One region of the Methylotuvimicrobium sp. KM1 genome, then DNA from elsewhere that is predicted to be linked to it. Evidence: riboswitches for the same ligand, from Rfam matches in the RefSeq annotation. Region 1 holds a riboswitch; the other holds the start of a gene.

Region 1 (7,367 bases):
GCAGAATAAGTCATTGAATTAACTTCTTATTCTTCAGGGTCTTCATGGTGAAATGCTTTTTCTAGATTTGACCAAGCAATGTGCGTGAGTGACGTGTACTAAAAACCAAAAATGTGACCGTGTGAAGTATAAATTATTCTAAGTTGTCGTTAAGACTACGATTTTAATACGAGGGTGAATATTGGCCTTTGTTAAATTGAAAGCTAATAGTAAGTTCAGTCTGCTATGCTAATGCCCATTGATTTGGGGTTGACTCTTTTTTGATCGATAAACCGTCTAATAAAAAACGGTGTGAAGGTGTCTATCGAGGGCCGCTCGCTGGCGACATCCTCGCCTTCTTAAAGTTATAAGTATTCAGGCCCCGTTGGTAAATTACCGCATTCAGGCGTAATTATTGACCTTTGAAAAAAGGGGGGGTATTAAAAAATTTTCTCTAGCCCCTCGGCAATTGCTCCTGCATTGCCCTATCTCCTGCATCTATGCGGACGTCTTTTTCAAAGAGGGGGCTGAATACTTAAACTAAATTTTTTAGTATTAAGGGAATAGTCGTTTATGCCGGTCATTCAGGCGCCAATTGACCTGAATTTTAATTGCGAACGCTTATGTTCGGCGATTAAAGGTCGGCCTAATGAATCTTGATTTACTTTGTTTACTGGACATTCCGAGGAGGTACAGCGGGATTTATTCTTTTTTTTCGTCAGCTGTTGGCAGAATCAGCAATAAGAACTCATAACAATCAGGAATTACTGCTAAAATGACGCCGATTTATTTAATGAATAACTAAATAAGAAGACTATGCGCCTAAAATTACTCGCCTCCGGGCCTCATACTTTTACAACAGTAGGCTTGTTATGTACGGTCCTGTTGAGCGGCTGTGCCGCGACTCCCGTCAACCCAGACGATCCATGGGAGGGTTGGAATCGTAGCGTACATTCCTTTAATGAAGATCTCGATCATTACATCATGAAGCCAATCGCCAAGGGCTATGATTACGTGACTCCTGAGCCGGTCAGCCAAGGGATTACCAATTTCTTTAGCAATATCGACGATATCGGCGTGATTCTCAACGATGTTTTTCAATTAAAATTGGCTCAGGCCGGAAAAGATACCGGACGTTTTTTTCTTAATACGACCTTAGGCTTGGGAGGCTTTTTCGACGTAGCAAGTGAAGTCGATTTGCCTAAGAATATTGAAGACTTTGATCAAACTCTTGGCTACTGGGGTGTTCCAACCGGCCCATATTTGGTGCTGCCATTCATCGGGCCCGGTTCTCCGCGAGGTGTAGCCGGCCTGGTTGGCGATGCCTTGATGGATCCGTTAACTTATACGATGTTTGCCGGAGCAGCGGTTAGCGCAGCAAGTACAGCGGCCAATGCGGTAGAGGGTGTCGACAAGCGTGCTGGTTTGTTGTCTTCGGAGAAGATTTTAGATGAAGCCGCAGTCGATCGTTACGAATTCATCAAGACCGCTTATTTTCAACGTCGTGAATATTTGATTAATGACGGAGTCATGTTGCTGGACGATCATGATGATTTGTTCGATGATCTGGATGGCTACTTTGACGATGAAGACACCAGTCATCACTTGCAATTGGACAGCCCTGCCGATCAATAGTGCGACAGGCGGATTAAAGTCATATAAGCAGGCTATGTTTGAGATCTCCTTTGCTAGCTAAATTTCGTCGTCTGGGCGCCTGTCAAAGTCACAGTACCTAATAACCAAGATGTTAAATCATAGACTCATGGAATTTAGGTGCTGGGTGAATGCTGATTTTGCATAACGCCAAGGGTGGTGTGTAGTAAAAGGCTCTTAGGCGATGATGTTGGGGGGCTGCCATAATAAGGCGCCAACTTAAGGAAAAGCGCGTCATTCCGCCAGGGATTGGCGGAATCCAGGGCCAGGGATGGCAATGCTTAGCTTCACACTTATGTAACCTGAATATCGGCAATCCAGCCGATATGACGAATAAAGCCACAAATACACCATATTATAGGCACTAAGTTAGCGCTTATGGGGGATGCTGCTCGGCAATTGCCGAGCAGCAAAAAGCAAATAATTCATTCGGCATTATTCCCGTCTATCTTTTAGTCTTTCGTATACGCCACCAGGCTGCCAGTACACTGCCGATGATCGAATGAAAACTCGCCGAAATGGCAGAGGGAATCGGTGCAAGGGCCATTTGTGCAAAGCTGGATTGAGCAAGTACCGCGCCTAAGCCGGAGTTTTGCATGCCCACCTCAATTGAAATTGTGCGGGATGCGTTTTCTTCAAGCTTCATCAAGCGAGCCATTGCATAGCCGATTGTAAATCCGCCTAGATGCAATAAGGCAACCGCGCTCAACAAAGGTAAAGCCGAATCCTTTATCGTGCCTGCATTCGCGCCAATGATGCTTGCGCAAATCAATGCGATGACCATCACTGAAACGAGCGGTGCGACAGGTGTTACAGCCTGAACCAGGCGCGGCGTATAACGATTTAGCAACATACCCGACAAAACCGGCAGAATCACCACTTGTAGAGTATTGAAAAATAAGCTCCAAGCATCCACCGGAACATAGGCACCGGCTAGCCAGTGAGTCAATAGCGGCGTCATGACAACGGCGGCGAATGTGGAGCACATCGTCATCAATACCGATAGCGCGACATCGGCATGAGCAATGTAGCTAACCACGTTTGATGCGGTACCGCCGGGGCAGCATGCCACCAGTATCAGGCCGACCGCCAATTGCGGATTGAGCGAAAATCCATAAGCTATGGCCCATCCCAAAAGAGGCATCACGGCAAATTGAGCAACGACGCCGATTAAAACCGGTCGAGTCGTGCGCGTTACCCGTCGAAAATCCTCGAAGCTAAGCGTAATACCCATGCCGATCATGATAATAGCCAAGCCCCAAACGATCATCGGACCGCTGAACCAAGTAAACCAAGCAGGAAAAAATAATGCTAAACCGCTACAGGTGATGACCCAAAAAGGAAAAAGATTGGCGAGCAAATTAAGTAAGCGAAGCACGTCGTTTTAAACCGAATAAATGATAGGCGACAAGTATACTTCAAATGGGCGTATTTGCTGTTGCTCAACCCTGAGTTTGTCTATAGAGAGAACTATTGAATTTAGCACCGTAGGGTGCGCATCACGCACCTTTCCACGGTTCCAAGCCGACAAGATTTCCCGGCCCAGGTGCGCGATGCGCACCCTACGCCTGGCGCTTTATAACCTATGATCACCAATCCCTCATGCCTAAATCTAAATTGCGATAGAGAGAACTATTGAATTTAGGCCAAGCGCTTATCTGAGTTAAGGTCAAAATAAGACTTCTTGTGTAATCTTTTGCTGACAAAAACTCGCCTAAAAGAAATTTCTTTCTTAGGCGATTTGATCTATGCACTGTCGGCCATTGCGCCTAATTAAAGATGAACGAATGGCTAAAACTCAAAAAGTTTTTGTGGGGGAGGTCGAAATGGGCAACGCAAAAGTGCTTACTAATTCACTGAACCGATATTAACAATAACAAGATGATTTTTCTAAATAATTTTTTGCCAAGCAAATCACATCAATTTTTTCTGAAATTTATACACTGTAACTCAACCGGAACGAAAAAAGCTTTCAAAGGGCTTTTAGACGCTCCAGTCAATCGAAAATCATAAAAGGGCAAAACCATCGAAAGGTGGCGACGCAAAGTTTCCAGTCTAACGGAGTTATTCCTATGACAGTGGGATTGCTAAATTGGCATAGCGCAAACATTACGCCAATTTATATTCAGCTTCAAGGAACTCCTTCGGACCTTTATTTTAAATAAGGAGTGGGGTCATGAGCTCTAACAGCCGAAGAAGTCAAAAAAATCAAAACACATTTAATTCAACTCAGCTTTCCAAAGCCGTAGCGGCGGTATTGCTTGCCGGTGTGTTGGGCGGTACAGCCGGACCAACCTACGCAGCCCCCGACAAGCCTTGGAAAGAAGGCCAAATTTTGGTCAAACCGAAAGCCGGATTATCGGACAGAGAATTCGACAAAATTCTGAAACGCAATAAAGGCCAAAAAAAAGAGATAATCGGTAACATCGGAGTGCATGTTATCTCTGTACCACCACAAGCCGAGCAAGCCGTTATTCGAGCATTATCCAAAAATCCTCATGTCGAATTCGCAGAGCTCGATATGGCGGTCGAACTCAGCTTGACGACGCCCAACGATCCGCGTTACGGCAACCAATGGCATTTGCCCAAAATTCAAGCACCAACCTCTTGGAGCTCAACAAAAGCTGACAACACCGTGATTGCTATTTTGGATACCGGTGTCGATAGCGCGCACTCTGACTTATCCAGCAAAATGCTGCCCGGTTGGAATGCGGTCGACGGCAGCACCAACAGTTCTGATGTACATGGACACGGCACGGCGGTAGCGGGTACGGCAGCTGCCACAACCGATAACGCTAACGGCGTTGCCGGCGTCGCTTGGAATGCGCAAATATTGCCGGTGCGCATTACCAACAGTAGTGATGGTTGGGCTTATTGGAGCGATATTGCTCGTGGCTTGAACTGGGCGGCCGATCAAGGTGCTGACGTCGCGAACATCAGTTACGGCGTTTCCAACAGTTCTGCGGTAACCAATGCCGCACAATACATGCGCAGCAAAGGTGGCCTGGTTGTTGTTGCGGCCGGTAACGACGGCGTCGATCCTGGATTTAAAGATAATGTTCATATGATCAGCGTTTCGGCTACGACTAGCTCCGATGCCAAGGCTTCTTGGTCGAATTATGGCGAGTTCATCGATGTTGCGGCGCCGGGCGCATCGATTCAAACCACTACGCGCGGCGGCGGCTATGGAAGTTGGAACGGCACATCGTTTTCGTCACCAGTGGCTGCAGGCGTGGTTGCCCTGATTCAGGGCGCGAATCCAACACTAACGCCCGATGAAGTCGAGCAAATCTTGAAATCCTCGGCCGATAAAATCGCTGGCGATATCCACCCATACTATGGTCACGGCCGCATCAATGCCGCCGTAGCGGTTGAAATGGCGCAAAGCATGGTGAATGTCACTGTCGATAACGAGGCGCCTTCAGTCAATATTTTCTCGCCAACGGGGGGAAATACCGTCAGCGGATTGGTTGAAGTCGAGGTCAATGCCACCGATAATGTCGGTGTGAGCGAAGTGACGCTCTATGCCAATGGTTTCTATGTCGGTACCGATACGACCGCACCTTACCAATTTAGCTGGGATTCCAATCAAGTCGCAGATGGCTCCGTAACCTTGAGCGCAACCGCAATCGATGCGGTGGGTAATGACGGGGTTTCAAATGATGTTAATGTAACGGTCAAAAATACGATTGAAGAAGTCGTTGATGAGCCTATCGAAGAAGTGATTGAAGATATGGCGGCTCCAACCGTAGCAATCAGTAATCTAGCCGACGGTAGCCGAGTATCACGAGTAGTTAAAATAAATGTTTCGGCGGAAGACGACGTTGCGGTTGCCAATATCCGGTTGTTCATTAACGGCAGGATGGTAAGTTCAGTAGATGGCGGTAGTTTATCCCACAATTGGAATACCAATAGAGAAAGCCGAGGTACCTATATCATCGAAGCGATCGCGACCGATACTTCGAATAAAACCTCCAAACATACCGTTACAGTTTTCAAATAAGCAAAACTAAAATCTGCAATCCAAAAAACGCCGGCGTCAGTCGGCGTTTTTTTTAGCAGGATTTTTATAAAGTTCTGTATGCAGTCGTAGGGTACGTATCGCGTACCTTTTTGGCTTGGTAATTAACTGCTTCGGAATATTGCGAAAAAGTGCGCGGTGCGTGCTCTAAAATCTTTATGTTTCGTAATTGGCTAGTTTTTTCATCTTTTCATCTATTAATGCGGATATAGTCTTTTTTACGAGGTTTTTTTATAAGCTGAATTCAAGTAACTATTCAATCCTCCGGCAATTATCGTTCCCACGCTCTGCGCTCGCCGTTATACACAAGTATCCGTAAACTTGCTAAACAGAGTTCGTCGTATACCTGGAGACGGTGCTGTTTGATAAATCTGCGGATATTGAACATCAGTGGCTTCGAAATCGCGACGAAGGCGTCGCTCCCACAAGAGGGGGGCGGATGCTCTGTGGGAGCGATCCCCAGATCGCGATTTCGAAGTCGGGAACGTTGGGCGACAAAAAATGGTATCGAAGCCTCATTAGCTAAGATTGCAAAACAGTAATTTTTGACTTATGTATAACGATGAGCGCTCTGCGTGGGAATACCTGAGTACCGCTCCAGCATGGGGACGATAAGGGGTGTGAATCATTACGAATCCAATAGTCAACCTTTAGCCTGAAAAAAGCATTTCACAATGAAGATCATAAGGAATGAGACGTCAACTTAATAACTTCTTATTCGTTTGTATAGAACTTTCGTTCATCCAAGAGGTTAGCAAGAATATTTAGGCAATCTCTTGAATGGTTCAGGTGCTTCATGGCTAGGCTGTCGAATTTAGGATCAATAGTGTGGATGGACGAGTCAAAAAGTAAAAAAACGCCGGCAATTGCCGGCGTTTTTTTTCGAAGGTGATTCTAAGTTATTAGGCTTTGGTCGTTTTGCGAAATTTTGTGGCGCCAAAACCCACTAGTCCGATGCCCATCAATAAGATCAGATGGGGTTCTGGGACTTGGCCGCCTCCTGGGCCTCCGCCGCCGTTAGGAGGCGTTGAGGTTGCGTTTTGATACCAAAGAGTCATGTTAGAAAGGCTTGGGTTATCGCCTTGTCCTGGACCGGCAAAAGTAATTTCCCATGCTCCAGAGCCATTGCCATTGGATGTAAAAGTCAAATCTTCAAACAAATATGAAGCAGAACCATTAGCTGCTTTTAAATTAGCGACTACATCCATCTTTAAATCGTATCCAGGCTCATCAACTTTTTCCCATGCAAGTAACCAAGTGCCACTATTGCTAGCGAACGTTGATGCAGATAAGGTGAATTCAATGCCTAGTACCGTGCCTTCAATATCACCGCTTGTACCGGATTCGTCTTTCGCAAACTGTGTCCAGCCGGTATCCGCCCAAACTGTATCGCTTGTTGGATTGCCGCCAGGGCCTGCGCTCGTGTCAATGAAGCCGTAGCAATCATTAGCATTGTTTCCCTTGAAAGTCACATCCTCGACCGATAAGCCATCTAGGTGAGTGTCAGGCGCTGTATAAGCGGAGCATAACGTTGCAGCCTGACTGCCGCCAGCAAATAATGCAGCAGCTAAAGCAAATGCCGCTATCGCCGGTCTGTTAATTTTTGTTTCTATTGTCTTCATGATGCCCACCACTATAGAAAAACTTTAGTAATATTTATATGTTTGTAAGCTAAATTTATGCCATTTTAAAAAATATTAAATAATTCATTAGG
Region 2 (7,367 bases), 1.0 Mb from region 1:
ATATTTGCATGTTCCGCAAAGCCCGAAAGAATGTGACTGGTGCGCTTTTTGCAATGCGGTCAAAGCTTCGATGAAAGGCGCATCACCGACCTCCGGACAATTTTTTTCAAGGAATTCCGCAGCCTTATTAAATAAGTCCTTCGGATAAGCTTGACGCAACACCTCCCATCCCTCCGCAACCAATTGCAAATGGACCATGCGCTTGTCGGCAAGATCGGGGACTTTCCGAATAAATCCTTTTCTTTCCAATAACAATAAAGTCTGTGAAACGGTTCCTTTGGTCATGCCCAAATAATGGGTCAATGCCGCAGGCGTATCACTATATTTATTGCATCGAGACAAATAATCCAAAACTTGAAAATGAACGATCTGAATACCCAGTTCTGTGCATCTTTTGCGTTCTTCGGACCTGATCAAGGCCGCCATGCGCTCAATGACTTTGTATATATCGGCTGTTTCCATGGCAATCGGCTAATTAAGTATTAACTCTCTGTTGACAACTGCAGAGATATTATCATACATTAACACTTGTTTCGATTCGAAACAAATAATGACTTTCTGTCATGCTTTTTTTACATCCAGGAAGGACATTGCTATCCCTCGTATGAGAACTTTAATACCGGCGGATTTTCCGCCGGTTTTTTTAGAGGACTTAATCATTATGCCCATATCCCACGTATACGATACCTATGCTAAGACCGCCAAAGGAAAGATAATGCACTTTGACGTAGTTCTTGATGAAAAAGACCAGGATAAAGCCATGACTTACGCAAAAGAATGGCTTACCGATATTGGCGAACCCGATGCCATTGTCAACCAAACGAATTGCATGTTTTGCCATAGCACCGAAGCACCGCCGGAATTGAGGAAACAAATCGACAAGCAAGGCTACGCAATTTACAAATTGGAAGGATGCCCGGTTTAACTTGAGGACAGCAATCACGACGACTGCTTCTCAAACTCAAGGATATGCAAGGATTATAGCATCAACTGTTTTTAGTAAATAACAACGATATTCCGCTATGAAGGGTATTTACCACTTTACAGAAAGATGAGGATTAGGGGTATTTTGTAGATATTTGAAGACTTGAGAATAACTGATTACATATAAGCTACGGCATTTTGGGGTTCGAATAGGCTTAACCTTATACAAAATGATGATACATATTGTGTTCGGAAATTTGATATGACTATTCCAGGGTAGTCGCTATTTTTGCGAAAGATTTATCCGGACATCCTGCTTGTAAAATCAGCAAAAATTACGCGACTCGCTGCTATTGCCTTCGGCCCCCCGATTCCTCCCAGCGTTCGTACCACTACACCACATCCTCGTAAACTCGATACGGATCCGTAGCACTCTCGCAGATGGCTTGACGCCGGCTCGTAATGCCTTGTATTTATTTTGCCTCCGTCTGCGCTATTCGCACAGATTTCAGCAAAACACTCGGTGCTCCGGCTATCGGTGACTAAAAATGTTCATTTCGCTAGCCCCGTTTCCAAGATTTTCGGCGTAAGACAGTTTCATCGCTCTTTCATGAGATCTTAATTCGCATTTATGGAGCCAAATAATTTTCGAACGGTAATAGCGGCGACATGTTGCCTTCTGCCCCTACCGCTTCGATCAGTAAAAACTCATCTTGCGCTAAATTGGGCGACAAGGTGTGCCCGTCGTTGACTGCGAAATTATCGCCGACATGACCGTGCGGTATTTTTATCTCGGGATGATCGAACGGAGCTTTTTCATACCTAACCCGGTCATCGGTCAATGTTTTTAAGAAAGCAACGAGATCAGCACGATTTTGCTCGGAAAACTGGAGATTCGCGAGTGGAAATACTTTGTCGATTTGTTTGGCGTGATGATGAAAGTTACCTCCACGCGTATAAAATTCGATCACTTCTTCCAAAGCTGCCATGCTGCCGTTATGCATATATGGGCCCGTCAATTCAACATTATGAAGGCTAGGAATTTTAAATGCTCCCTTTACAGCGGCAACCATTTTTACAGTATCCGTTTTACTTAATTCGGCTTGAGCTGCTTCTGGAGATGGTAAATAAGCATGTGCCAACGGAAGAAAACAATCCTCAGTCGATTGCGGTTGCGGTACCACACCATCGAGCGGTGTAAAAAGACTGGTTAGATAAGGGGGAATAGAGTTCATCGCAAGCGGCAATTGAAAGTCACATGCGCGGCTTAATTTAACTACATTATCAACGACTGCTTCTTCGTTTCCGGCCAAATGCTGCATATACTGCAAACTGAACGATAATGGGTGTCCGAATATATCAACACCGCCGACACCGACATCACTATTTTCTTCGGCAACGCCCGTTGAAGCAAATCCACTATCGAAAAATGCTGCAGAAGTGGTAATCAGAATACGATTAACAACATTTTTTGATGCGCTCATATGAAACGCAACGTCTCCGAACACTTCAGGATGCGCTTTATTCAACTCAGCATTCGAATTTATTGCCGCCGCGGTAAAGTTTGGACCTATATGACAGAGATTGCATTCGCTTTCTCTAAACAAATCCAAGCCTCTTCGCTCGGAGGCGGTCAAATCAATAGGTTGTTGATTGCTATCTCTAGCACTTAGATCAAAAGGCGATTCATCCGAAATCAACGTGGATTGATAAAGCTGCAGGGCCAATCCAAAAAACATTGCGAAATTCGCTTCCATCTGATCATAAGGCAATTCACCAGAAGGACCGCCAAATTTGCCTCGCCGAGTATATGACCAATATTTATTGTTAAAAGACTGTTTAATTAAATTCGAATACGTTGTATTCAGCCCATTTTTTAAATTACCGGGTTTACTAAAACTCAGACCACCCAAAACACTGTCGTTCCAATGGACTTTTTGACTTTCTAAAGGCCGACGCGCTAACAATTTCCTTCCGACATCCATCATCGTTCGGTTTCTACAGCCCATTTCCGTATCGCTAAGGGGAGGAACCACTGCCAGTGATGCCAACGAAGAATTGATTAAATGTAACCTTTGTTTGGCAACATTGCGAGTATTGATTTTTACCCAAACACCTGCATCAGGATCACGATCTCCCCATGAACTACTTCCATTGAAAACATTATTTGCGCGTCCATCCCAAAAATTTCGATGATTGAAAACCGAATTAATCACAGTTGGCGTATTGCGGGGTTCGACTCTACGGGTATTGGTTCCATTGACATGAAAAACCGGGTCCGCATCGCGGTCACATGCATCATTTGCATTACCTGTTCGACTGGTATTGATAAATTCGCCACTAAAAGTCCCTGATGACGAAACCACATCGTCAGAATTAAATGATACCGGTGATGCATGACTCAAAGGATTGAATCGGCGATGAAAAGGGAAATCGCGGCGACTAAGAGTATAATTGGGCCCCATTTCATCATTGGATGATGACAGATCGAATGCTTGTTCTTCTAATAGTTTGGACTTAGCCCCCGGATTCAATTGATTTTTGACACGACGATCGGCACCGGCGTGAAAATGGCATGAACCGCAAGCCATTCCATCACTTCCGACATTCGTATCCCAAAACAATGCTTTTCCAAGCGCGATGGCTGCATTTTTGTTAACTACAATTGGCTCGGCACCATCCAGTAAGCCCGGTACTTCAGGCACTTGCAAATGCTTGAGACTAATCGGCATGGGACCTACGCCTGTCGCAGAGACAGAATGGCTTATCATTAAAGCAACCAACCCCAAAACATAAAAATAAACATGACGAAAACTTGTCATCTATCAACTCCGAAGGTTCATTTATTAAAATCCTTCATTATTTTGATTTTAAAAAAATTTAATCTTGACCAGTCATGCTTAAAAAGTAGATTTCTTTAGCAACCTTATATTCAATCCAAGCTCAGTCAATCGCAAACATAGCCAAAGTAAATTGCGCTTCCGTGCGCTTCGATATCTCCTTGAAACTTCTCTTTATGCTTGAGCTTTTCTTCGTGCGCCTCCTATCAAACCGACCAATGCAGTGCCGAACAACCAAACAGCTGCTGGTACCGGAACACTGGATACGGCCATAGTCATCGGCGAACCACCCAATGCACCATCAGCGCCCCCTACATAGATCGCATACCAACCTGCAGCCAGATCATTTAACATCAAACTGGCAGACTCGCCCGCTACAATAGAACCACTCACCAAACCATTGCCGTCATAAGCGCCAATTTGCAACTCCGCGCCCCAGGCTGTTGTCCCGGAAGCGGGACCTGAATTCGCGTACCCCATTGTTTCTAATGCTCCGTTAGCACTGTTGCCGACTGTTTTGTTGTCAACACCATAAGCTGGAGTCGTAATACTGTCATCGGTCATCCAATAGGTTCCGTAAGTTCCAATCGCTCCGACTTGATTGAAAGAATGCGGAACACCTTGTGGACCGCTAGCGATACCAGGCACTTCACCGGTCCCACCTGTCCCACCGTCAAACTCACCATCAGTCCGCCACACCGTAAAGCCCGGCGACATATCACCAGCATTGACTGCTGTAACGGAAACCGTAGTTGTTGCGGATTCTGTCAAATAAAATGTAAACCATTTGTTACCTGCATGAGCCCATGCAGCATTACCCAATGCAGCGTTACTCGCGTAACCATTTACGCTAGTTGTAAAGGCGTTGGTTGCAATAGAGCCGCCTGCACTTGAAATCACATTGCCGCCGACCCAGAACGAATTACCTTGACCAGACCCATTGGGATTGACAGCGCCGGCTGCCATCGCGGCGCCGCTAGTCAATGCCAAAGCCGCTACGACCAATGTAGACTTGAACACAGATTGTACAGATATATTCATTATTTAATTTCCCAAACCACATCACGTTTTTTTTAACCGGGTGTGGTAGATTTAAGTTGTCGTTAAATTTTGGAATTGTCTGATGTTTTTAGGCTGTCCGCCGAAATAAACAACTCCAGTTTAGCGAGCTTGTTTTGCGGGACGGCCGTATCGATAACCCCATTATCGATATGCTTTCCTGCTCTCCCTAAAGCTCCTAGGAGGCAACCCGGCTGTCTGAATCAGACCCGCGGCTTTCCGACCCCGCCTTGCGACGAGTGTGGCAACTTACCATAGCTACAAAAATGCAACTTTTTAAGTTAAGCAAAATACGAGCCACACTGCATATGAAGATAAATTTTCCTAGACTTAAGTCGAAACGAACTTTGATGCGTTTTTATTACTTTGTTTTAGCTAGCTTTTTATTATTTAAAAGCCAGCCGAAACGCTTTAGGTTTACGGTTTGCAGTTGCGGCTTCGATAATCAAACCCCCGATAACCATGTTAAAAACACGTGACTAGACACAAAAGTGCGTGATATCACACACTCTCCTATCGATGTTTCACTTTCCCGATCTTGCTTGCGGCACTGATATTTTTAAAAATGAGGAGAGCGGCTAAATTACTCGGATAATGCGCTTAATAAACCTTTCATTACGCAAATGCGAAGTAATTGATGTAAAGAAGAAAAAACTAACCTGCCTCAGGGTAAACGCATTAAAATAAATGCCATATCAATATGTTATGACTATTCAACCTAAGCTTGCAGAACATTTTATTTGTTAGTTTTTATTTTGTGGCACTAATAACTACTATGAAATTACTAAAAACACTACGCATTATAACCATTTGATTTTATATTCTATTTTAATGCGTTTATCCTGCAGCCCCCCCAGCCCCCTTTTTTGTTCTTTTGTTTTATATTTGGATACCTTACGAGAATAACGCCAGAATTAATCCCTAATCATCAATGCCGTTTCGATTTTGGCTGAAGCCTATCTTTAATCAAGTTGGTTTATGTGTGATATGACACAGTACATTGAGTCATATCACCTATCGACAACCAAGCCTACCCTATCGATCAACCAGTCTCTCGCTAAATTTAAGCAAGGGACTACTTAACCGGAATACCCTCCAAAACGACCTGCGTATAGCTAATATAAATCAATAAGATAGAGCCGCACTATTATAATGACTCGTAAAAAGAATTAATCCTATTTAGAGCAGCCTAAATGGTAAAGATGGCATTTTTTTTGCTTTTTAACTAACGGTAGTTAATTTCGGCAGAGGATACAATCTCGAGCGACTTAAGGTAAGCCTCACATTTATTGAATGTCCCTTAAATACCTATGCATCTTGGTATAAGCCTTTAGACAAATCGTTACCCCGATAATCAAATGAAAGACCTCAAAAAGATGCGTATTTACCCAGAACCACTTGGCAGCCCCTCCCTACAAGGGCCGGAAACAATACAACCAATCTTACTAAAACATACCTTTGCGCATTATGTTTCGACAGCGGCCTATGAAAACGTTACCGAAATTTAAAATGCAAAAATATTTAACTAAACAAGGAGTTCAATCGATGAAAAAAAAACCATTAGCTAAAGCAGTTGCTATGGCCGTTACCAGCGCAGCAATGACTGTTGGCGCCATGCCGAATGCCTCTGCTCATGTTATGTACAACACTTACATAGCCTCATCCGGTACCGATGGATGGACCCGAGTAGACGGTTCCGGAAATTCCGGCGCACAGGTCCCTTGGGTCGGCACAACGGGCGGCGAAAGCCCATTCGGCTATGTCGGTAAACAGGCGATGAACTGGGCGGTAGCCATTCACTCAGCCAATGAAAGCCATGAGGTTTCACAGGCACATGCCCTTTCGGTTTACGGCGCTAACGTTGATATAGATACCGCTGACGGCGCCTGGGGCTCCTGGCCCGTTAACGAGTCTAACCCGGGGTTTACGCAAGGTTGGGCGCATCACACGGATTACGGATTATTGAAATCTCATGTAACCGCCGTGATCACTCTTAGCCCTGAATCGTTAGGCCCTTTGATCAATAACTTCGGAATAAGCGTATTTAAAGGAATGGATGATGGAACGGCCGGCTATAGCCGTCATGCCGCATGGAATATCGGCTATATATCCGGCGCCTATGAAGACCCTGCCAAAGAGAACAACCCTCACGGAACGAACAACGTTATTTATGAAACACATTCCGATTCCGGAGATATCACCTTTACCGCATTAGCTGGGCAAATTTATTCGATCTATTTAGGTGGTAATGTGGTCAATGGACAAAATTTCGGTCCTGTAGAAAATTATCAGTTAACCATTAGCGCATCACCGGTGCCAATTCCCGCAGCAGCCTGGTTACTGGGCAGTGGTTTAATCGGTTTGGTCTCTTTCAGCCGAAAAAGAAACCGTATAAGTCCGGAATCCGCCTGTCATTAATTACTTCCGAAGCGGGTTGGGGTTTATATAGAGGTAATAACGCGTCATTCCTCCAGGGATTCACTCCGGGCTATCCTGCCTGGAGCCCTTCGGGTAAATGCAAATCCGTTCCATACGGATTTGTGG

The links. A riboswitch is a leader RNA that binds a small molecule or an ion and turns the genes downstream of it on or off. The one in region 1 is predicted to bind cyclic di-GMP.
Region 2: linked by a shared signal. The riboswitch ahead of ACINK7_RS15940 (hypothetical protein) and the one ahead of ACINK7_RS20705 (S8 family serine peptidase) in region 1 are both predicted to bind cyclic di-GMP.

Annotation. Positions count from the first base shown of each region.
Region 1 is NZ_CP173170.1:4,752,289-4,759,655, reverse strand. Features, by position in the region: gene ACINK7_RS20715 (VacJ family lipoprotein) at 796-1,614, shown strand; gene ACINK7_RS20710 (bile acid:sodium symporter family protein) at 2,078-3,010, opposite strand; cyclic di-GMP riboswitch class I at 3,639-3,724, shown strand; gene ACINK7_RS20705 (S8 family serine peptidase) at 3,809-5,635, shown strand; gene ACINK7_RS20700 (PEP-CTERM sorting domain-containing protein) at 6,556-7,275, opposite strand.
Region 2 is NZ_CP173170.1:3,710,842-3,718,208, forward strand. Features, by position in the region: gene ACINK7_RS15925 (MarR family winged helix-turn-helix transcriptional regulator) at 1-462, opposite strand, end outside; gene ACINK7_RS15930 (DUF2024 family protein) at 662-925, shown strand; partial or broken gene ACINK7_RS15935 (cytochrome-c peroxidase) at 1,554-3,164, opposite strand; gene ACINK7_RS15940 (hypothetical protein) at 3,939-4,805, opposite strand; cyclic di-GMP riboswitch class I at 5,005-5,079, opposite strand; gene ACINK7_RS15945 (hypothetical protein) at 6,182-6,331, shown strand; gene ACINK7_RS15950 (VPLPA-CTERM sorting domain-containing protein) at 6,369-7,241, shown strand.